3 regions of the Streptomyces sp. NPDC012888 genome follow, and region 2 is predicted to be linked to each of the others. Evidence: riboswitches for the same ligand, from Rfam matches in the RefSeq annotation. Region 2 holds a riboswitch; each other region holds the start of a gene.

Region 1 (6,853 bases), on a different contig from region 2:
CGACGAGGTCGACTACAAGATCCCGGGCAACGACGACGCGATCCGCTCCGTCACCCTGCTCACCCGTGTGATCGCCGACGCCGTCGCCGAGGGCCTCATCGCCCGCTCCGGCGTCGCGACCGGTGACTCGAAGCCGGGCGACAAGGCCGCCGGCGAGCCGCTCGCCGAGTGGGAGCGCGACCTCCTCGAGGGCGACAAGAAGGCCGACGAGGCCCCCGCCGCCGCCGAGGCCCCCGCTGCCGAGGCTCCGGCCGACGAGGCCCCCGCCGCCGAGGCGCCGGCCGCCGAGGCTCCGGCCGCGGACGCCGAGCAGGCCTGACCCACTGGGGGCGCCCCGCGTTCACCCGCGGGGCACCCACAGCACGGACGATGACGACGGGGGACGGTGCGCACCTGGCACCGGCCCCCGCCGTTCACCCGTAGATCCACGACTTCGAGAGAGAATCACAGACTCATGGCGAACTACACCGCCGCTGACGTCAAGAAGCTCCGCGAGCTCACCGGCGCCGGCATGATGGACTGCAAGAAGGCCCTGGACGAGGCCGACGGCAACGTCGACAAGGCCGTCGAGGCGCTGCGCATCAAGGGCCAGAAGGGCGTCGCCAAGCGCGAGGGCCGTTCCGCCGAGAACGGTGCCGTCGTGTCCCTCCTCGCCGACGACAACACCTCCGGTGTCCTCGTCGAGCTGAAGTGCGAGACCGACTTCGTCGCCAAGGGCGAGAAGTTCCAGTCCGTCGCCGCCGACATCGCCAAGCACGTGGCCGCCACCTCCCCGGCGGACATCGAGGCGCTGCTCGCCTCCGAGATCGAGGCCGGCAAGACCGTCCAGGCGTTCGTGGACGAGGCCAACGCCAACCTCGGCGAGAAGATCGTCCTGGACCGCTTCGCGCAGTTCGCCGACGGTTTCGTCTTCTCCTACATGCACCGCACCATGCCCGACCTGCCCCCGCAGATCGGTGTCCTGGTCGAGCTGGACAAGGCCGACGCCGAGCTCGCCAAGGGTGTCGCGCAGCACATCGCCGCCTTCGCCCCGAAGTACCTCTCCAAGGAAGACGTCCCGGCCGAGGTCGTGGAGTCCGAGCGCCGCGTCGCCGAGGAGACCACCCGCGCCGAGGGCAAGCCCGAGGCCGCGCTCCCGAAGATCGTCGAGGGTCGCCTCAACGGCTTCTTCAAGGACGCCACCCTGCTGGGCCAGCCGTACGCGCTGGACAACAAGAAGTCCGTCCAGCAGATCCTGGACGAGGCCGGCGTCACCCTGAAGCGCTTCACCCGCATCAAGGTCGGCATCTGAGTCCGTTCGTACGCGACGGACACCGGACCCCGGTAGGGTCTGAAGCAGTCGTCCGCGCTCGCGCCGGACGACCGCAGATCTGACGAGGAGGCCATTGCCGTTGAGGGAGCCGCAAGGACCCACCGGCAATGGCCTTCTTCGTATGTGCACGAGGAGAACCCCATGAATCAGGTCGTGGACCCCCACACCGCCTCCGACGACAAGAGCGACCACGACAAGAAGGGCCGCCGCTTCATGCTGAAGCTGTCGGGCGAGGCCTTCTCCGGCGGCGGGGGACTGGGCGTCGACCCCGACGTCGTCCACGCCATCGCGCGCGAGATCGCCGCGGTGGTCCGTGACGGGGCGGAGATCGCCGTCGTCATCGGCGGCGGCAACTTCTTCCGCGGCGCCGAGCTGCAGCAGCGCGGCATGGACCGGGCCCGGTCGGACTACATGGGCATGCTCGGCACCGTCATGAACTGCCTCGCCCTCCAGGACTTCCTGGAGAAGGAGGGCATCGACTCCCGCGTCCAGACCGCCATCACCATGGGCCAGGTCGCGGAGCCGTACATCCCGCTGCGGGCCGTACGGCACCTGGAGAAGGGCCGCGTCGTGATCTTCGGCGCCGGTATGGGCATGCCCTACTTCTCCACCGACACCACCGCCGCGCAGCGTGCGCTGGAGATCGACGCCGAAGCCCTCCTCATGGGCAAGAACGGCGTGGACGGGGTCTACGACTCCGACCCCAAGACCAACCCGGACGCCGTGAAGTTCGACGCGCTGGAATACGGCGAGGTGCTCTCCCGCGACCTCAAGGTCGCCGACGCCACCGCCATCACGCTGTGCCGCGACAACAAGCTGCCGATCCTCGTCTTCGAGCTGCTGGCCGAGGGCAATATCGCCCGCGCGGTCAAGGGTGAGAAGATCGGCACGCTGGTGAGCGACCAGGGCACCCGGGCCTGAACGCATCGCCGACCGGCCCCGGCCCGGCCCGCCCCGCCCGAACCATCCATATCTGACATGCAGGAGCACGTGGTGATCGAAGAAATCCTCCTCGAGGCCGAGGAGAAGATGGAGAAGGCCGTCGTGGTCGCCAAGGAGGACTTCGCCGCGATCCGCACCGGCCGTGCGCACCCGGCGATGTTCAACAAGATCGTGGCGGACTACTACGGCGCCCTCACGCCCATCAACCAGCTCGCCTCGTTCTCGGTGCCCGAGCCGCGCATGGCCGTCGTCACCCCGTTCGACAAGAGCGCCCTGCGCAACATCGAGCAGGCCATCCGTGACTCCGACCTGGGCGTCAACCCCAGCAACGACGGCAACATCATCCGTGTGGTGTTCCCCGAGCTGACCGAGGAGCGCCGCCGCGACTACATCAAGGTCGCCAAGAGCAAGGCCGAGGACTCGCGCGTCTCGATCCGCTCCGTCCGCCGCAAGGCCAAGGACCTCCTGGACAAGCTGGTCAAGGACAAGGAGGCCGGCGAGGACGAGGTGCGCCGCGCCGAGAAGGAGCTCGACGACACCACCGCGAAGTACGTCGCCCAGGTGGACGAGCTGCTCAAGCACAAGGAAGCCGAGCTCCTCGAGGTCTGATGAACGACTCTCCCTGGGAGGCGGAGCCGGTTCCGGCAGGTGCCGCATATGATCGGGGGGCCGTCCTTCCGGACGGCCCCCCGGTCCGCGTAGAGATGCCGCCGCAGGAGCCCATGCCCACGCCACCCCCGCAGGCCCCGCAGGACGACGCTCCGCCGCCCAAGAAGCGCGCCGGGCGTGACCTGCGCGCCGCCATAGGGGTCGGTGTCGGCCTCGGCGCGGTCATCTTCGCCTCGCTGCTGATCGTCAAGGCCGTCTTCGTCGGCGTCATCGTCGTCGCCGTGGTCGTCGGCCTGTGGGAGCTGACCTCCCGGCTCCAGGAGCGCAAGTCGATCAAGGCGCCCCTGGTCCCGCTCGCGGTCGGCGGCGCCGCCATGGTCATCGCCGGTTACCTCCGGGGCGCCGAGGGCGCCTGGGTCGCCATGGCCCTGACCGCGCTCGCGGTCCTGGTGTGGCGGATGACGGAACCGCCCGAGGACTACCTCAGGGACGTCACGGCCGGTGTGTTCGCCGCTTTCTACGTGCCCTTCCTGGCCACCTTCGTCGCGATGCTGCTCGCGGCGGACGACGGCCCGCAGCGGGTGATCACCTTCCTGGTGCTCACCGTGGTCAGCGACACCGGCGCGTACGCGGTGGGCTGGCGCTTCGGCAAGAACAAGCTGGCCCCGCGGATCAGCCCGGGCAAGACCCGCGAGGGCCTGCTGGGGGCGGTGGCCTTCGCGATGGTGGCCGGCGCGCTGTGCATGGAGTTCCTGGTCGACGACGGCTCCTGGTGGCAGGGCCTGCTGCTGGGCCTGGCGGTGGCCGTCAGCGCCACCCTCGGCGACCTGGGCGAATCCATGATCAAGCGGGACCTGGGGATCAAGGACATGGGCACGCTGCTCCCCGGTCACGGGGGCATCATGGACCGCCTGGACTCGCTGCTGCCGACCGCTCCGGTGGTCTGGCTGCTGCTGGCGCTGTTCGTCGGCACGGGCTGAGCCGGGCCCGTACGGACCCCCACCCGGTACTCTGGAAAGGCGCGCTGCCGGTGCAGCGCGCCTTTCGTCTTAGAGGAGTACCTGCCATGGCCCGCCCCGCTCCGGGAGAGCTCACCTTCGTCGCCCCTCGCGGAGCCAAGAAGCCGCCGCGGCACCTCGCCGACCTCTCGCCGGCCGAGCGCCGCGAGGCGGTCGCCGCCGTCGGCGAGAAGCCCTTCCGGGCCAAGCAGCTCTCCCAGCACTACTTCGCGCGGTACGCGCACGACCCCGCCGAGTGGACCGACATCCCGGCGGCCTCGCGCGAGAAGCTGCGCGAGGCGCTGCTCCCCGAGCTGATGTCCGTCGTGCGCCACATCTCCTGCGACGACGACACCACCCGCAAGACCCTGTGGAAGCTGCACGACGGGACCCTCGTGGAGTCCGTGCTCATGCGCTACCCCGACCGGGTCACCATGTGCATCTCCTCGCAGGCGGGCTGCGGCATGAACTGCCCGTTCTGCGCCACCGGCCAGGCCGGTCTGGACCGCAACCTGTCCACCGCCGAGATCGTCCACCAGATCGTCGACGGCATGCGCGCCCTGCGCGACGGCGAGGTCCCGGGCGGCCCGGCCCGCCTCTCCAACATCGTCTTCATGGGCATGGGCGAGCCGCTCGCCAACTACAACCGGGTGGTCGGCGCCATCCGCCGCCTCACCGACCCGGAGCCCGACGGGCTCGGCCTGTCCCAGCGCGGCATCACCGTCTCCACCGTCGGCCTGGTCCCGGCCATCCACCGCTTCGCGGACGAGGGCTTCAAGTGCCGCCTCGCGGTGTCCCTGCACGCCCCCGACGACGAACTCCGCGACACCCTGGTCCCGGTGAACACCCGCTGGAAGGTCCGCGAGGTGCTCGACGCGGCCTGGGAGTACGCCGAGAAGTCGGGCCGCCGCGTGTCCATCGAGTACGCCCTGATCCGCGACATCAACGACCAGGCCTGGCGCGGTGACCTGCTGGGCCGCCTGCTCAAGGGCAAGCGGGTGCACGTCAACCTGATCCCGCTGAACCCGACGCCCGGCTCCAAGTGGACCGCCTCCCGCCCCGAGGACGAGCGGGCCTTCGTCCAGGCCATCGCCAACCACGGCGTCCCCGTCACCGTCCGTGACACCCGTGGCCAGGAGATCGACGGAGCCTGCGGCCAGCTGGCGGCGAGCGAACGGTAGGGTGGGCCCCGTACATCTGCATATTCCGACAGGGGAGCGCCACAGCGCTGAGAGTGCGGCACCGTCAGGCCGCAGACCCTCTGAACCTCGCCCAGGTCATTCTGGGTAGGAAGTTCGGTCACCACCTCAAGCTGTTGCGCCCCGCCCGGGCCTCCCGCTCCTCGTGAGCGCCCGGGCGGGGCCGCGTCTTCTCCTGGTCACCCCCAGGAGGAATTTCCGTGAACACCACCCAGAAGATGGCGGGGACCGCGCTCGCCGCGGCGCTCGGCATGACGGCGCTCACCGCCTGCGGCGGCGACGCCGGGGACAAGGACGGCGCCGCCACCGGCGGTACCGGCTCCAAGACCGTCACCCTCGTCTCCCACGACTCCTTCAACGCCTCCGAGGCGATCCTGAAGGAGTTCGAGAAGCAGACCGGCTACACGGTCAAGGTGGTCAAGAGCGGGGACGCGGGCGCGGCCCTGAACCAGGAGATCCTCACCAAGGGCAAGCCCCGCGGCGACGTCTTCTTCGGCGTGGACAACACGCTGCTCTCCCGTGCCCTCGACAACGGCATCTTCACGCCCTACGAGGCCAAGGGCCTGGCGGGCGTCGAGAGCCAGTACCACCTGGACAAGGAGCACCGGGTCACCCCGGTCGACAGCGGCGACGTCTGCGTCAACTACGACAAGAAGTACTTCGCGGACAAGAAGCTGGCCCCGCCGCAGACCCTGGACGACCTGGTCAAGCCCGAGTACAAGAACCTGCTGGTCACCGAGAACGCCGCGACCTCCTCGCCCGGCCTCGGATTCCTGCTCGCGACCGTGGGCAAGTACGGCGAGGACGGCTGGAAGGACTACTGGAGCAAGCTCGAGGCCAACGGCGTCGAGGTCGTCGACGGCTGGGAGCAGGCCTACAACGAGCGGTTCTCCGGCTCCGCCGGCGGCAAGAAGGCCGGCGGCGACCGCCCGCTGGTGGTCTCCTACGCCTCCAGCCCGCCGGTCGAGGTGCTGTACGGAGACCCGCAGCCGGCCGAGGCCCCGACGGGCGTGTCCACCGGCACCTGCTTCCGCCAGATCGAGTTCGCGGGTCTGCTCAAGGGCGCCGGGAACGAGGCGGGCGGCAAGGCCCTGATCGACTTCATGATCGGCCGCGGGTTCCAGGAGGACATGCCGCTGAACATGTTCGTCAACCCCGTCGTCAAGGACGCGAAGCTGCCCGAGATCTTCACCAAGCACGGCGTGGTGATCGAGAAGCCGGAGACCGTCGCTCCGGACACGATCGCCAAGAACCGTGAGCAGTGGGTCCGGGCATGGTCCTCGCTCGTCGTGAAGTAGCACGCGGGAGCGTTCGGAAGGGACGCGGCGGCACGGCCGTCCGGCCGGCCCTGATGGCCGTGCCGCTCGCGTTCTTCGCGGTCTTCTTCGCCTGGCCCGTCGCCTCGATCGTGGGGCGCGGGCTGAAGACCGGTTCCGGGTGGCAGTTCGGCCGCATCGGCGAGGTGCTCGCCCGCCCGGACATCGCCGGGGTGCTGTGGTTCACCACCTGGCAGGCCCTCGCCTCCACCGCGCTCACCCTGCTCCTGGCGCTGCCCGGTGCCTACGTCTTCGCCCGGTTCGAGTTCCCGGGCAAGCAGCTGCTGCGGGCCGTGGTCACCGTGCCGTTCGTCCTGCCGGCCGTGGTCGTCGGCACCGCCTTCCTGGCGCTGGTCGGGCGGGGCGGCCTCACCGACGAGCTGTGGGGCGTCCGGCTCGACACCACGGTGTGGGCCATCCTGCTGGCCCACGTGTTCTTCAACTACGCGGTGGTGGTGCGCACCGTCGGCGGGCTCT
Region 2 (6,853 bases):
GGCATGACCTCAGGGATGATCGGCGTCTCGCAGCCCGCCTTGGCGGCGCTGTCGCGCAGCCGCAGATAATTCTCCGGATCGAAGAACATCTGGGTGATCGCGTAGTCGGCGCCGGCGCGGCACTTGTCCACGAAGTGCCGGATGTCCGTATCCCAGTCGGCGGATCGGGGGTGCATCTCGGGGAAGGCCGCGACGCCGACGCAGAAGTCGCCGGACTCCTTCAGCAGCCGCACGAGGTCGGCGGCGTAGTGGACGCCCTCGGGGTGGGGCACCCACTCCCCCATCGGGTCGCCCGGCGGGTCGCCGCGCAGGGCGAGCATGTTGCGGATGCCGGCGTCGGCGAACTGGCCGATGACGTGGCGCAGCTCGGCGACGGAGTGGTCGACGGCGGTGAGGTGCGCGACCGGGGTGAGGGTGGTGTCGGCGGCGATCTCCTGGGTGGCCTTGACGGTGCCGCCGCGGGTGGAGCCGCCGGCGCCGTAGGTGACCGAGACGAAGCTCGGGGCGACCGCCTCGACCCGCCGGAGGGCGTTCCAGAGGTTCCGCTCGCCCTTCTCGGTCTTGGGCGCCCAGAACTCGAAGGAGTACGAGGGGTTGCCGGACGCGAGCAGGTCACGGACCGTGCGTGCACGATCCGTCCAGGTCGAAGCGGTACCAAGGGCCATACGGGCAGGTTAGACGGGCCTTCCGGCCCGCCGAAGCCGTGTCCACTCCTTGGACGCGGTTTTGGACACTGTGCCCGCCGGGGGCGGGCCGGTCCGGCGTTTCGGACAAAGGCCGCGGAGGTCAGTGGTGGCGGCGGAGGTTGCGGGCGGCTCAGGCGACGCGGTCGCGGACCCGCTTGGCCAGGGCGGCGGCGGCCGCTCCGGGGTCGTCGGCCTCGGTGATGGCACGTACGACGACCACGCGCTCGGCGCCGGCGTCCAGCACCTGGTCCAGGTTGCCGGCGTCGATCCCGCCGATGGCGAACCAGGGGCGTGCGGGCCGCCGGGCGGCGGCGTAGCGGACCAGGTCGAGGCCGGGGGCGTGGCGGCCGGGCTTGGTGGGGGTGGGCCAGCACGGCCCGGTGCAGAAGTAGTCCACGCCGGGCTCGGCGAGCGCGGCGTCGACCTCGGCCTCGGCGTGGCAGGACCGGCCGATGAGCACGGTGGGCGCGAGGATCGCGCGGGCGGCGGGGACGGGGATGTCGCCCTGGCCGAGGTGCAGCACGTCGGAGCCGATGGCGTGGGCGACGTCGGCGCGGTCGTTCACGGCGAGCAGCTTGCCGTGGCGGCGGGCGGCCTCGGCGAAGACCTGGAGGTGTTCCAGTTCCTCGGCGGCCTCCATGCCCTTGTCGCGGAGCTGGACGATGTCCACGCCGCCGGCCAGGACGGCGTCGAGGAACTCGGGGAGGTCACCCTGGCGCTTGCGGGCGTCGGTGCAGAGGTAGAGCCGGGCGTCGGCCAGGGACATGGGAAACCCCCCAGGTGAGCGGGTGTACGGGCCCCGGCGGGGGGCCCGTACGCCGCGGAGCGGATCGGGTCAGAGGGCCAGCGCCTGTGCGCGGCGCTTGACCTCCGTCCCGCGATTCTCGCTCAGGGCCTGCGCGGGGGTGCCGGGCAGGGTCGGGTCGGGAGTGAAGAGCCACTCCAGCATTTCCTGGTCGTCGAAGCCGTCGTCCCGGAGGAGGGTCAGGGTCCCGGCGAGGCCCTTGACCACCTTGTCGCCGTCGATGAAGGCGGCGGGCACCTGGAGGGTGCGGTTCTCTCCGCGGCGCACCGCGATCAGCTGTCCTTCCTTGACCAGCTGGCGGACCCGGGTCACCTCGACGTCGAGCATCTCCGCGATGTCGGGGAGGTGCAGCCAGTCGGGGACGAGGGCGTCGATCTTTGCGTCAATCTCGGTCACGGCACAAGCCTGCCATCCCTGGAGGGGGGCCGGTACCCGAGCCACGCCACCCGAGCGCCGCCCAGCCGCGCAGCCGACGCTCCGCCCGACCACCCGGGGCTCCGCCCCGAACCCTGCTCCGGCGGGCCCCACCAAGCCCGAGCGGCGATCGAGCGGGCCGGCCGGAGTCCGGGGTGCCGGATGAACCCGGGCCGCACTTCGAGCCCGAGCGGCGATTGAGCGGGCACCGGCGGAGCCAAGGTTGCGCAGCCAACGCTCCGCTCAGGCACCCGGGGCTCCGCCCCATACCCCGCTCCTCAAACGCCGGAGGGGCTGGACATGCCCACCCGCCACCGGCCCGCAGGACCACCCCCCGGCGGGCCCCACCAAGCCCGAGCGGCGATCGAGCGGGCCCGGCCGGAGCCCGGGGTGCCGGATGAACCCGGGCCGCACTTCGAGCCCGAGCGGCGATTGAGCGGGCCCCGGCGGAGCCACAGCCGCACAGCCAACGCTCCGCCAGAGCACACGGGGCTCCGCCCCATACCCCGCTCCTCAAACGCCGGAGGGGCCGGATGTGGCCGCCCGGCACGGACCCGCAGGGCCACACCCCCGTGGGCCCCACCAAGGCCGGGCCGGGTCGGTCAGGCGGTGGCGGACTTGAGGGGGGTGGTGGGGTCCGTGAGCTTGGGGGTGGAGAGCTTCGCGCCGGATTCGATCAGGCGGCGCCCCTGCGCCAGGTCCCTGGGCCGGCCGACCGCCAGCAGGGCGACCAGCGCGCCGTCCCGCAGCCAGCACACCGACCACGCCGCCCCGGCGGGCTCGCCCCGCCAGAGCATGGTGTCGGCCCCCGCGTGGTGCCCCGCGTACTGCACGAACCGGTCGAACTGCTCCGACCAGAAGTACGGCACCGGGTCGTACGCCCGGTCCTCTCCCAGGATGTTCGCCGCCACCGTCCGCGGCCCCTGCAGCGCGTTGTCCCAGTGGTGGACGAGCAGCCGCGTGCCGAAGCGGGCCGAGGGGAAGGAGGCGCAGTCGCCCACCGCGTACACCCCGGGCAGCGAGGTCCGCAGCCGGTCGTCCGCGGTGACGGAGCCGTCCGCGCCGAGCTCGACCCCGCTGCCGGCCAGCCAGCCGGTGGCGGGCCTGGCGCCGATGCCGACGACCACCGCGCCCGCCGTCAGCGTGCGGCCGTCGTCCAGCCGGACCAGGCCCGGTTCGACGGAGGCCACCTTCGCACCGGTGATCAGCCGGGCACCGGCCTGCGCGTACCAGTCGGCCATCGGCGCGGTGACCTCCGCCGGCAGGGCCCCGGCCAGCACCCGGTCGGCGGCCTCGACCACCGTCACCGCGCAGCCCGCGGCCCGCGCGGCCGTGGCGAACTCGGCGCCGATCCAGCCGGCCCCGACCACGACGACCTCCGGCGCGGAGGCCAGGACCGGCCGCAGCCGTTCCGCGTCGTCGAGGGTGCGCAGCAGGTGGACGCCGGGGACTCCCGCGGCGCCCGGCAGCGTCAGCGGTTCCGCGCCGGTGGCGAGGACGAGCACCTCGTACGGGACGGGTCCCGCCTCGGTGTCCAGTTCGCGGTCGGCGGGGCGCAGGGCGGTGACCTCGACGCCGAGCCGCAGGTCGATGTCCAGGCCGGTGAAGTCGACGTCGAAGGCGGAGTCCTCGGCCTTGCCGAGCAGGACCGCCTTGGAGAGCGGGGGCCGGTCGTAGGGCTGGTGCGGTTCGGCTCCCAGGAGGGTGACCGGGCCGGTGAAGCCCGCCTCGCGCAGGGCGACCGCCGACTGGACCCCGGCCATGCCGGCGCCGACGATGACGACTCCGGCGCCGGGCTGTGTGTTCTGCGTCTGCTCGCTCACGTGGCCCACCCTAACCATCTGACGGCACGTCAGGAATGGTCACCCTTACCCGGCCCTCCGGCCGGGGGTTAGTCTGGCCACCGTACCTATCCGCGGGAGTCCGGGCGCACCGGGCTGAGAGGGAGGCTGGCCGGCCTCCGACCGTACGAACCTGATCCGGGTCATGCCGGCGAAGGGAGGGGCTGGACGCCCATGCACGGAAACGGAACCGGGCCGACGGACGTACTCGTCCTCGGCGGCGGGATCATCGGCCTGGTCACGGCCTGGCGGGCGGCCGGCCGCGGCCTGACCGTCGCGGTCGCCGACCCGGCGCCCGGCGGCGGGGCCGCCCAGGTGGCGGCCGGCATGCTGGCCGCCGTCACCGAACTCCACTACGGCGAGGAGACGCTCCTCGGCCTCAACCTGGCCTCCGCCGCCCGCTACGAGGAGTTCGCCGCCGAACTGGGCGAGGCCTCGGGCGGAACGGACATCGGCTACCGGGCCTGCGGCACCCTCGCCGTCGCCCTCGACGCCGACGACCGGCTGCACCTGCGCGAACTGCACGCCCTGCAGCGCCGCTGCGGCCTGGAGTCGGAGTGGCTGACCGGCCGCGAGTGCCGGCGTCTGGAGCCGATGCTCGCGCCGGGCGTGCGCGGGGGCCTGCGGGTGGACGGCGACCACCAGGTCGACCCCCGCCGGCTGGCCGCCGCGCTGGTGGCCGCCTGTGAGCGGGCCGGAGTGGTCTTCCACCGCGCGGCCGCCGAACGCCTCACCGTCACCGCGGACCGGGCGGCCGGGGCGCTCCTCGACGACGGCACCGGGGTGTCCGCCGGCCAGGTGGTGCTCGCGGCGGGCAGCCTCAGCGGCAGGCTGGCCGGAGTGCCCGCCGAGGCGGTGCCGCCGGTCCGCCCCGTCAAGGGGCAGGTGCTGCGGCTGGCCGTGCCCCGCGCGTACGCACCGTTCCTGTCCCGCACGGTGCGGGCGGTGGTCCGCGGCAGCCACGTGTACCTGGTGCCGCGCGAGAACGGCGAGCTCGTGATCGGCGCGACCAGCGAGGAGCTGGGCTGGGACACCACGGTCACCGCCGGCGGGGTGTACGAACTCCTCCGCGACGCCCACGAACTGGTGCCCGGCATCACCGAACTCCCGCTCACCGAGACCCGGGCGGGCCTGCGCCCCGGCTCCCCCGACAACGCCCCGCTGCTCGGCCCCACCGAACTGCCGGGCCTGCACCTGGCCACCGGGCACTACCGGAACGGGGTGCTGCTCACCCCGCTGACCGGGGAGGTCATGGCCGAGCTCCTCGCCACCGGCCAACTCCCCGAGGTCGCCCGCCCCTTCAGTCCCCGCCGCTTCTCGGCCGTCCGGGAGGAGTCCTTCGCATGACCGCCACCACCGTCTCCGTCTCCGTCAACGGCGAGACGCGCGAGCTCGCCGCCGGCACCACCCTCGACGCGGTGGTCGCCGTCCTGACCCGGGCCCCGGCCGGGGTCGCGGCGGCGCTCAACGAGGCCGTCGTACCGCGCGGGCAGTGGTCCGCCACCCCGGTCGGCGACGGCGACCGGATCGAAGTGCTCACCGCGGTCCAGGGAGGCTGAACGCACATGGCCGACGATCTCTTCACACTGGGCGGCCGCACCTTCGGCTCCCGTCTGATCATGGGAACCGGCGGGGCGCCGAGCCTGGACGTGCTGGAACGCGCGCTGGCCGCGTCCGGGACCGAGCTGACCACGGTCGCCATGCGGCGGCTGGACCCCACGGTCCAGGGCTCGGTCCTGTCGGTGCTGGCCGGGCTGGGCATCGACGTGCTGCCCAACACGGCGGGCTGCTTCACGGCCGGCGAGGCGGTACTGACCGCCCGGCTCGCGCGGGAGGCGCTGGGCACGGACTGGATCAAGCTGGAGGTGGTCGCGGACGAGCGGACGCTGCTGCCCGACGGGGAGGAGCTGCTGGCCGCCGCGGAGACCCTGGTGGACGACGGCTTCACGGTCCTGCCGTACACCAACGACGACCCCGTGCTGGCGCGGAAGCTGGAGGACGTGGGGTGTGCGGCGATCATGCCGCTGGGGTCGCCGATCGGGTCGGGGCTCGGGATCCGCAACCCGCACAACTTCGAGCTGATCGTGGAGCGGGCCGGGGTGCCGGTGGTGCTCGACGCGGGGGCGGGGACCGCCTCGGACGCCGCCCTGGCCATGGAGCTCGGCTGCGCGGCGGTCATGCTGGCGTCCGCGGTCACGCGGGCGCAGGAGCCGGTGCTGATGGCGGCGGCGATGCGGGACGCGGTCTCGGCGGGGCGGCTGGCGTACCGGGCCGGGCGCATTCCGGTGCGCCGGTTCGCGCACGCCTCCTCCCCCACGGAGGGCGTGGCCGCACTGGACCCGGAGCGCCCGGCGTTCTGAGGGCGCACCCCGGCCCCCGCCCCGGGCCCCGCCCCGGCGCCAGCCCGGCCCCGGGCCCCGCCGGCCGCGGGCGACGCCCGTCACAGTCGCGCTGCAAGCGGGGGCGGGGCGGCGGGGGGCGCGGGGGCCGCTCGTAGAATCGGCGGGTGGATACGACCCTGGACGACCCCCTGGTCGGGCGCGTGCTCGACGGCCGCTACCGCGTCGACGCCCGCATCGCGGTCGGCGGCATGGCCACGGTCTACCGGGCCGTCGACACCCGCCTCGACCGCATCCTGGCCCTCAAGGTGATGCACCCCGCCCTCGCCGCCGACGCCGGTTTCGTCGACCGGTTCATCCGGGAGGCGAAGTCGGTGGCCCGGCTGGCGCACCCCAACGTGGTCGCCGTCTTCGACCAGGGCACCGACGGGGGTTACGTCTACCTCGCCATGGAGTACGTCTCCGGCTGCACCCTGCGCGACGTGCTGCGCGAACGCGGCGCGCTCCAGCCGCGGGCGGCCCTGGACATCCTGGAGCCGGTGCTCGCGGCGCTCGGTGCCGCCCACCGGGCCGGTTTCGTGCACCGGGACATGAAGCCCGAGAACGTACTGATCGGCGACGACGGCCGGGTGAAGGTCGCCGACTTCGGCCTGGTCCGGTCCGTGGACACGGTGACCAGCACCACCGGTGCCGTGCTCGGCACCGTCTCCTACCTCGCGCCGGAGCAGATCGAGAACGGCACGACCGACACCCGCGTCGACGTCTACG
Region 3 (6,853 bases), on a different contig from region 2:
TCGCCCAAGCCCCTGTCAGAGGGTGCCGGAGTCGCTCTACCATCGCTTACATCCGTAGCGGGGGAGTGCACAATGACCAGCGCTGGGCACCTGCTGAACGAAGACCGCCCGGAGTTCGATCGGCTCCTCGACGAGGCGCTGCGCACCGCGCACGAACGTCCGGAACTCTCCACCCTCGGCGAACGGCTCAACGCCGAGCAGCTGCGCACCATGGCGCTCAACGCCACCGTGCTGCTGACCACGGCCGCTTCCGCCGAGTACGACCACTACGTGAAGGTGCGCGGGGACCTGCGCGAGGCGGCCGCCGCGGCCGCCTCGGCCGCCTCGTCCTCGACGGACCCCGCCGGCGACGTGCTGGACGACGGCTCCGGGACCGGCGCCGGGCTCAGTGCCGTCGTCGCCGTGCTGGCGCCGGTACTGGCCCTGACGGCCATGGTGATCTTCCTGCTGGTGGGGTACGCCCTCAAGCTCGTGGATCCCGAGCCGGCCTTCGCCGAGACCATCCTCACCACCGGCTGGCTGTTCGGCGCGCTGACCGTGGCCGCCCTGCTGTTCGCGGTGGTCGCGCTGCTGGTCACCGCGGTGCGCAACCGGGCCACCGAGGTCGCTGCCGATGTGGCCGAGGCCGTGCCCGACGAGGTCCAGCGGGCCCGGGAGGCCTGGCGGCACGCCCTGCTGGAGCGCGGCATCATGCCGTTCCTGCGGGACGCGCTGGCCGACCCGACCGCGGGCCACGGCTACCCGGTGCCACGTACGCCGGGGGCCGGGCGCATCCCCGATCTGGGATACACCCGGCCCGATTTCACGAGCCCGGGCCCGCCGTCGCAGGGCCCGCGGCCCGGCTACAGCTCGCCGGACTTCACCAGCCCCGACTTCGGGGGGCCCGAACGCGACCCCGGCTGAGCGGCCGGCGCGTACCGCTCCCCACTACCCCTGGGTGGAAACCGTCCGGTCCGGGTTCGCCGGGGCGGCGGGAGCCGCCGGGGCCTGCCCGGCGGCGATGTCGTCGGGGGTGGGCAGCGGCCCGTTGTCACCGGGCTGGGGCTGCGGCTCGGCCTCCTCCCAGACTCCGGTGCAGGCGAGGGTCTCATCCTGCGGGGGATCGTTGACCCGTCGGCAGCTGGTCTCCCAGAGCACGCCCTCCTCGGTGACCACCTCGATCACCAGCCGGTTGGCCTGGTGGGCGATGGACACCGCGCAGGCGTCCGCCGGGTACCTGCCCGCGGGGTTCGTGGTCAGGTCGGTCCAGTCCCAGTCCCCCTCCGTGTCGCCCTGCACCTCGCGGACACCGACGTAGGTGTTGCCGTCGCCGGGGATGATCGCCTTGAACTCGCGGTCCTGGTTGTCCCGTACGGCGTCGACGTCCACGCACGTGGCCGCTCCGGGGGGTCCGGGAGGTCCGGGAGGCCCGGGCGGCCCGACCACGCACTTCACCTTGTCCTTGCCGCCCCGGTCGGCCGGCTTCGCGGTCTTCTTCTTGCCGGCGTTCGGCCTGGACGGCGTGATGCAGCCGTCGTTGCCGCCGCCTGCCGGGGCGGCCTCGGACGCGACCGCCGGCGCCGGAAGCGCGGCCGCGGTCGCGGTCTGGGTGGCGAGCCCCGAGAACGCCAGCGCGAACACGGCGAGCGCGCCACCCGTCAGCCGGCCCATCCGCCGGGGCAGCGGGCCGAGCGTGGCTCTGTCGGTCTTCATCGCGGCACTCATGCGCCACTCCTCGAAATGATCGGACAACCGGACAACCGGACCTCCCGATAGGACGATGCTCACGAAATGAGCAGGCACTTCCGGTGGTCATCCTGGGGACCGGTGCCCCCAGCGGCTCGCAGCCCCGCCCGGCCTTCAGCGGATCGGCGCAATCCCGGACACCCGATCGGCCGCCTCCCGCGCGCCGTCCGCGCCGCCCGCGCCGCCCGCGCCGCCCGGCGGGCTACCGGTCCGCGAGCGGCCGGCGGCGCTGCGCCAGGTCGGTCAGGGCGAGCGGCCGCCAGACCCCGTCCGGGTGGTAGAGGTCGGTGCCCGGCGGCACGATCTCGTCGATCCGGTCGAGGGTCTCGTCGTCCAGCACCAGCGAGACGCCCTTCACCAGGTCCCGCAGCTGCTCCATGGTGCGCGGCCCGATGATCACCGAGGTGACGGCGGGGTGCGCCAGCGGGAAGGCGACGGCCAGCTCGGGGAGCGTACGGCCGATCCCGTCGGCCACCTCGATCAGCCGCCCGGCGGCCTCCAGCTTGGCGAGATTGCCGGGCACCGCCGGGTCGAACCGCGCCGGGGTCAGGGCGGCGCGGCCGCGGGTCATGTCGACGTCCCGGCCCGGCCGGATCCTCCCGCTCAGGAAGCCGGAGGCGAGCGGGCTCCAGGTCAGGACGCCCATCCCGTACCGGCGGGCGACCGGCAACACGTCGCGCTCCACGCCGCGCGCGAGGAGCGAGTACGGCGGCTGCTCGGTGCGCATGCGCGGCAGCCCGCGCCGCTCCGCGACGTGGTGGGCCTCCGCGATCTCCTCGGCGGGGAAGGTGGAGCAGCCGAAGGCGCGGATCTTGCCCTCCCGGACCAGGTCGCCCAGGACGGCGAGGGTCTCCTCCACGTCGGTGTACGGGTCGGGCCGGTGGACCTGGTAGAGGTCGATCCAGTCGGTGCCGAGCCGGGTCAGGCTCGCCTCCACGGCCTGCACGAGCCAGCGGCGGGAGTTGCCGCTGCGGTTGCGGCCCTCGCCCATCCGGAAGTGCCCTTTGGTGGCGAGCACGACCTCGTCGCGGCGGCGGCCCCGGAGCGCCTTGCCGACGATCGTCTCGGACTCGCCGGCGGAGTACATGTCCGCGGTGTCCACGAAGTTGATGCCCTCGTCGAGCGCCGCGTGCACGATCCGCACGCAGTCGTCGTGGTCGGGGTTGCCGACGGCCCCGAACATCATCGTGCCGAGCGCCTGCACGCTCACTTCGATCCCGGTCCCACCCAGATGGCGGTAGCGCATGGTCATGTCGGCGGAGCTTAGGAGTTGGAGCGCGCTCCAGGTCAACACCCTTGCCTGCGCCCGCGGCCGGGAACACCGGGGCGGCCCGCGACTCCCCCCATGAGGTCGCGGGCCGCCCCGCCACGGCGTGCCGGGCCCGGGGCCCGGCCGGCATGGTCAGTCGGCGAGCGGGAGGTACACCCGGTTGCCGGCGGCGGCGAACTCGGCCGACTTCTCGGCCATGCCCGCCTGGATCTCGTCCGCCTTCAGGTCGCCGCCGTGCTCCCGGCGGATGTCCTGGGAGATCTTCATCGAGCAGAACTTGGGACCGCACATGGAGCAGAAGTGCGCGGTCTTGGCGGGCTCGGCCGGGAGGGTCTCGTCGTGGAACTCGCGGGCCGTGTCCGGGTCGAGGGCCAGGTTGAACTGGTCCTCCCAGCGGAACTCGAAGCGGGCGTCGGAGAGGGCGTCGTCCCACTCCTGGGCGCCCGGGTGGCCCTTGGCGAGGTCGGCCGCGTGCGCCGCGATCTTGTAGGTGATCACGCCGGTCTTCACGTCGTCCCGGTTGGGAAGGCCCAGGTGCTCCTTGGGCGTGACGTAGCAGAGCATGGCCGTGCCCCACCAGGCGATCATGGCGGCGCCGATGCCCGAGGTGATGTGGTCGTACGCCGGGGCGACGTCCGTGGTCAGCGGGCCGAGCGTGTAGAACGGGGCCTCCTCGCAGATCTCCTGCTGGAGGTCGATGTTCTCCTTGATCTTGTGCATCGGGACGTGGCCGGGGCCCTCGATCATGGTCTGGACGTTGTGGCGCTTGGCGATGGTGTTCAGCTCGCCGAGCGTCTTCAGCTCGGCGAACTGCGCCGCGTCGTTGGCGTCCGCGATGGAGCCGGGGCGCAGGCCGTCACCGAGCGAGTACGTCACGTCGTACGTCGCGAGGATCTCGCAGAGCTCCTCGAAGTTGGTGTAGAGGAAGTTCTCCTTGTGGTGCGCCAGGCACCACGCGGCCATGATCGATCCGCCGCGGGAGACGATGCCCGTCTTGCGGCGGGCGGTCAGCGGCACGTACGGCAGCAGCACGCCGGCGTGGACGGTCATGTAGTCCACGCCCTGCTCGGCCTGCTCGATGACCGTGTCCTTGTAGATCTCCCAGGTCAGCTCCTCGGCCTTGCCGTCGACCTTCTCCAGGGCCTGGTAGAGGGGGACGGTGCCGATCGGGACGGGGGAGTTGCGCAGCACCCACTCGCGGGTGGTGTGGATGTTGCGGCCGGTGGAGAGGTCCATGACCGTGTCGGCGCCCCAGCGGGTGGCCCAGGTCATCTTCTCCACCTCCTCCTCGATGGAGGAGGTGACGGCGGAGTTGCCGATGTTGGCGTTGACCTTCACCAGGAACTTCTTGCCGATGATCATCGGCTCGATCTCCGGGTGGTTGACGTTCGCCGGGAGGACGGCGCGACCGGCCGCGATCTCCTCGCGGACCACCTCGGGGGAGACGTTCTCGCGGATCGCGACGTACTCCATCTCCGGGGTGATCTCACCGCGGCGGGCGTACGCGAGCTGGGTCACGGCCTGGCCGTCCCGGCCGCGGCGCGGCAGGCGGGGTCGGCCGGGGAAGACCGCGTCGAGGTTCTTGAGGCCACCGCGCGGCGAGGTGTGCTTGATGCCGTCGTCCTCGGGGCGGACGGGCCGGCCGGCGTACTCCTCGGTGTCCCCGCGGCCGATGATCCAGTTCTCGCGCAGCGGGAGGAGGCCGCGCCGCACGTCGGTGTCGACGTTGGGGTCGGTGTACGGGCCGGAGGTATCGTAGAGCGTGACGTCCTGGCCGTTGGTGAGGTGTACCTGGCGGACCGGCACGCGGATGTCGGGGCGCGAACCCTCGACGTACCCCTTGTGCCAGCCCGGCTTGCGCTCTCCCTGCCCGTCCTCGTTCTGGCTGACGGCAGGCGTGCGTGCGTCCTGAATGGTCATGTGACCTGATCTCCCTACGCCGGCATTACCCGGTAACAGGTTCGGCGGTCGACGCAGCCTCCTCCCGTACGCGCGTACGGTGATCAGCGCCCTCTCAGCCCGGTGCTCCGAGCTCCCGCGTTGTGCAAAGGTGCCCCCACGCTAGCGTCATCCATGGCGTGCTGAACAGTGGGCCCCCTCATCTCTTGCGATGATCGGGCTGTGACGTCCTCACCGCAGCCCCCCGCCGAGCCCCCGTACGCCTCCGGTCAGCAGCACGGAAACGCGCCCGGCCACGGACACGCGTCCGGCCGCGGGCCGGGGCACGGACATGGTCACGGGCACGGGCACGGGCACAGTCACGGCCCCGCCGCCCCGGTGTCCAAGCACCTGCGCAAGGTCATCGCGGCCGTGCTGATCCCCTTCGCCACCGCCGTCCTGGTGGGGCTGGTGGTGCTCTGGCCGGGCGGCGCGCCCGCGCACGAGCGGACCGGCGTGGGCTTCGACCGCCAGACCCAGCAGGCGAAGGTGGTCGCTTTGCAGGAGGTCGACTGCAAATCGGTGAACGCCGCCCAGGTCCCGCCCACCGGGGACACGTCCACCCCTTCGGGCCGCGAGGCCCAGGCCGCGCAGAACGGCTCCTGCAAGAAGGCGACCGTCGAGGTGGGCACCGGCCCGGACCGCGGGCGGACCTTCGTCGAGGTCGTCCAGCCGGGCGCGCCGCGGCAGTTGGAGAACGGGCAGGAGGTGGTGGTCGCGTACGCGCCGGACGCGCCGCGGGACCTGCAGTACTCGGTCATCGACGTGAACCGGAAGTTCCCGCTCGCGCTGCTCGCCGGCGTGTTCGCCCTGGTGGTGATCGTGGTGGGCCGGATGCGCGGCCTGTTCGCGCTGATCGCGCTGGTGCTGAGCTTCGGAGTGCTGACCCTCTTCATCCTGCCGGCCATCCTGCAGGGCTCGAACCCGCTGGTGGTGGCGGTGGTCGGGGCGAGCGCCATCATGCTGATGGGGCTGTACATGTGCCACGGCCTGAACGCGCGGACCTCGGTGGCCGTCCTCGGCACCCTGGTCTCGCTGCTGCTGATCGGCCTGTTGGGCACGGTGTTCATCGACTGGGCGTTCCTGACCGGCAACACCGACGACAACACCGGGCTGATCCACGGGCTCTACCCCGGCATCGACATGAGCGGCCTGCTGCTGGCCGGTGTGATCATCGGATCCCTCGGGGTTCTGGACGACGTGACGGTCACCCAGACCTCCGCGGTGTGGGAACTCCACCAGGCGGACCCGACGATGGGGCCGCGCGCCGTGTACCGGGCGGCCATCCGCATCGGTCGCGACCACATCGCCTCGGTGGTCAACACCCTCGTGCTGGCCTACGCCGGCGCCGCCCTGCCGCTGCTCCTGCTGTTCTCGATCGCCAACAGCAGCATGGGCGCCGTGGCCAACAGCGAGCTGGTGGCGGTGGAGATCGTACGGACCCTCATCGGCTCGATCGGTCTGGTCGCCTCGGTGCCGGTGACCACCGCCCTGGCCGCCCTGGTGGTCTCGGCCGACCGCCCGGGATCCCCGGCCGCCGCGCCGGCCGGGTCGGGCCCGGTCCGCGGCGGGCGGGGGCGCCGTCGCAAGGCGCGCTGAGCCGGCAAGCGGTCAGCCGGCGTTCTGCTCGTTCTGCCGGGCCTCGGCGAGGATCCGGTCCAGGGCGTTGTCGAGGTTGTCCTCGAAGTTCCCGAGGCTTCGCTCCTGCCCGAGCGGCACCAGCCGGTCGGTCCGGTCGAGGAACGCCACCAGGGGCGCGGCGCCGGCCCGGAACAGGGCCCGGTCGCTGCCGACCTGGAGCCTGATGTGGACGTCGGACAGTTCCTCCGGGTCGGTGGGGGCGATGTGCACATCGCCGTCACCGCACGGCTTGTTGATGCCGTCGAGGAGGAGCTCGCGGCCGAACGCCCAGGTGACGGG

Evidence for each region. Region 2 has a riboswitch for thiamine pyrophosphate ahead of thiO (glycine oxidase ThiO). Riboswitches for the same ligand answer to the same signal wherever they lie in the genome.
Region 1: another riboswitch for thiamine pyrophosphate. It lies ahead of ACFY61_RS25525 (thiamine ABC transporter substrate binding subunit); the one in region 2 lies ahead of thiO (glycine oxidase ThiO).
Region 3: another riboswitch for thiamine pyrophosphate. It lies ahead of thiC (phosphomethylpyrimidine synthase ThiC); the one in region 2 lies ahead of thiO (glycine oxidase ThiO).

What each region holds. Positions count from the first base shown of each region.
Region 1 covers NZ_JBIBBM010000016.1:83,560-90,412, reverse strand. Annotated here, with positions in the region: gene rpsB (30S ribosomal protein S2) at 1-319, shown strand, start outside; gene tsf (translation elongation factor Ts) at 455-1,291, shown strand; gene pyrH (UMP kinase) at 1,454-2,233, shown strand; gene frr (ribosome recycling factor) at 2,306-2,863, shown strand; gene ACFY61_RS25535 (phosphatidate cytidylyltransferase) at 2,863-3,843, shown strand; gene rlmN (23S rRNA (adenine(2503)-C(2))-methyltransferase RlmN) at 3,930-5,042, shown strand; TPP riboswitch at 5,063-5,172, shown strand; gene ACFY61_RS25525 (thiamine ABC transporter substrate binding subunit) at 5,261-6,358, shown strand; gene ACFY61_RS25520 (ABC transporter permease) at 6,412-6,853, shown strand, end outside.
Region 2 covers NZ_JBIBBM010000001.1:231,992-238,844, reverse strand. Annotated here, with positions in the region: gene metF (methylenetetrahydrofolate reductase [NAD(P)H]) at 1-665, opposite strand, end outside; gene thiE (thiamine phosphate synthase) at 817-1,452, opposite strand; gene ACFY61_RS01015 (Rv2175c family DNA-binding protein) at 1,522-1,887, opposite strand; gene ACFY61_RS01010 (NAD(P)/FAD-dependent oxidoreductase) at 2,508-3,728, opposite strand; TPP riboswitch at 3,811-3,923, shown strand; gene thiO (glycine oxidase ThiO) at 3,921-5,093, shown strand; gene thiS (sulfur carrier protein ThiS) at 5,090-5,305, shown strand; gene ACFY61_RS00995 (thiazole synthase) at 5,312-6,106, shown strand; gene pknB (Stk1 family PASTA domain-containing Ser/Thr kinase) at 6,253-6,853, shown strand, end outside.
Region 3 covers NZ_JBIBBM010000011.1:179,654-186,506, forward strand. Annotated here, with positions in the region: gene ACFY61_RS20770 (hypothetical protein) at 73-903, shown strand; gene ACFY61_RS20775 (hypothetical protein) at 928-1,704, opposite strand; gene ACFY61_RS20780 (aldo/keto reductase) at 1,928-2,971, opposite strand; gene thiC (phosphomethylpyrimidine synthase ThiC) at 3,128-4,915, opposite strand; TPP riboswitch at 4,910-5,044, opposite strand; gene ACFY61_RS20790 (YibE/F family protein) at 5,084-6,532, shown strand; gene ACFY61_RS20795 (SsgA family sporulation/cell division regulator) at 6,545-6,853, opposite strand, start outside.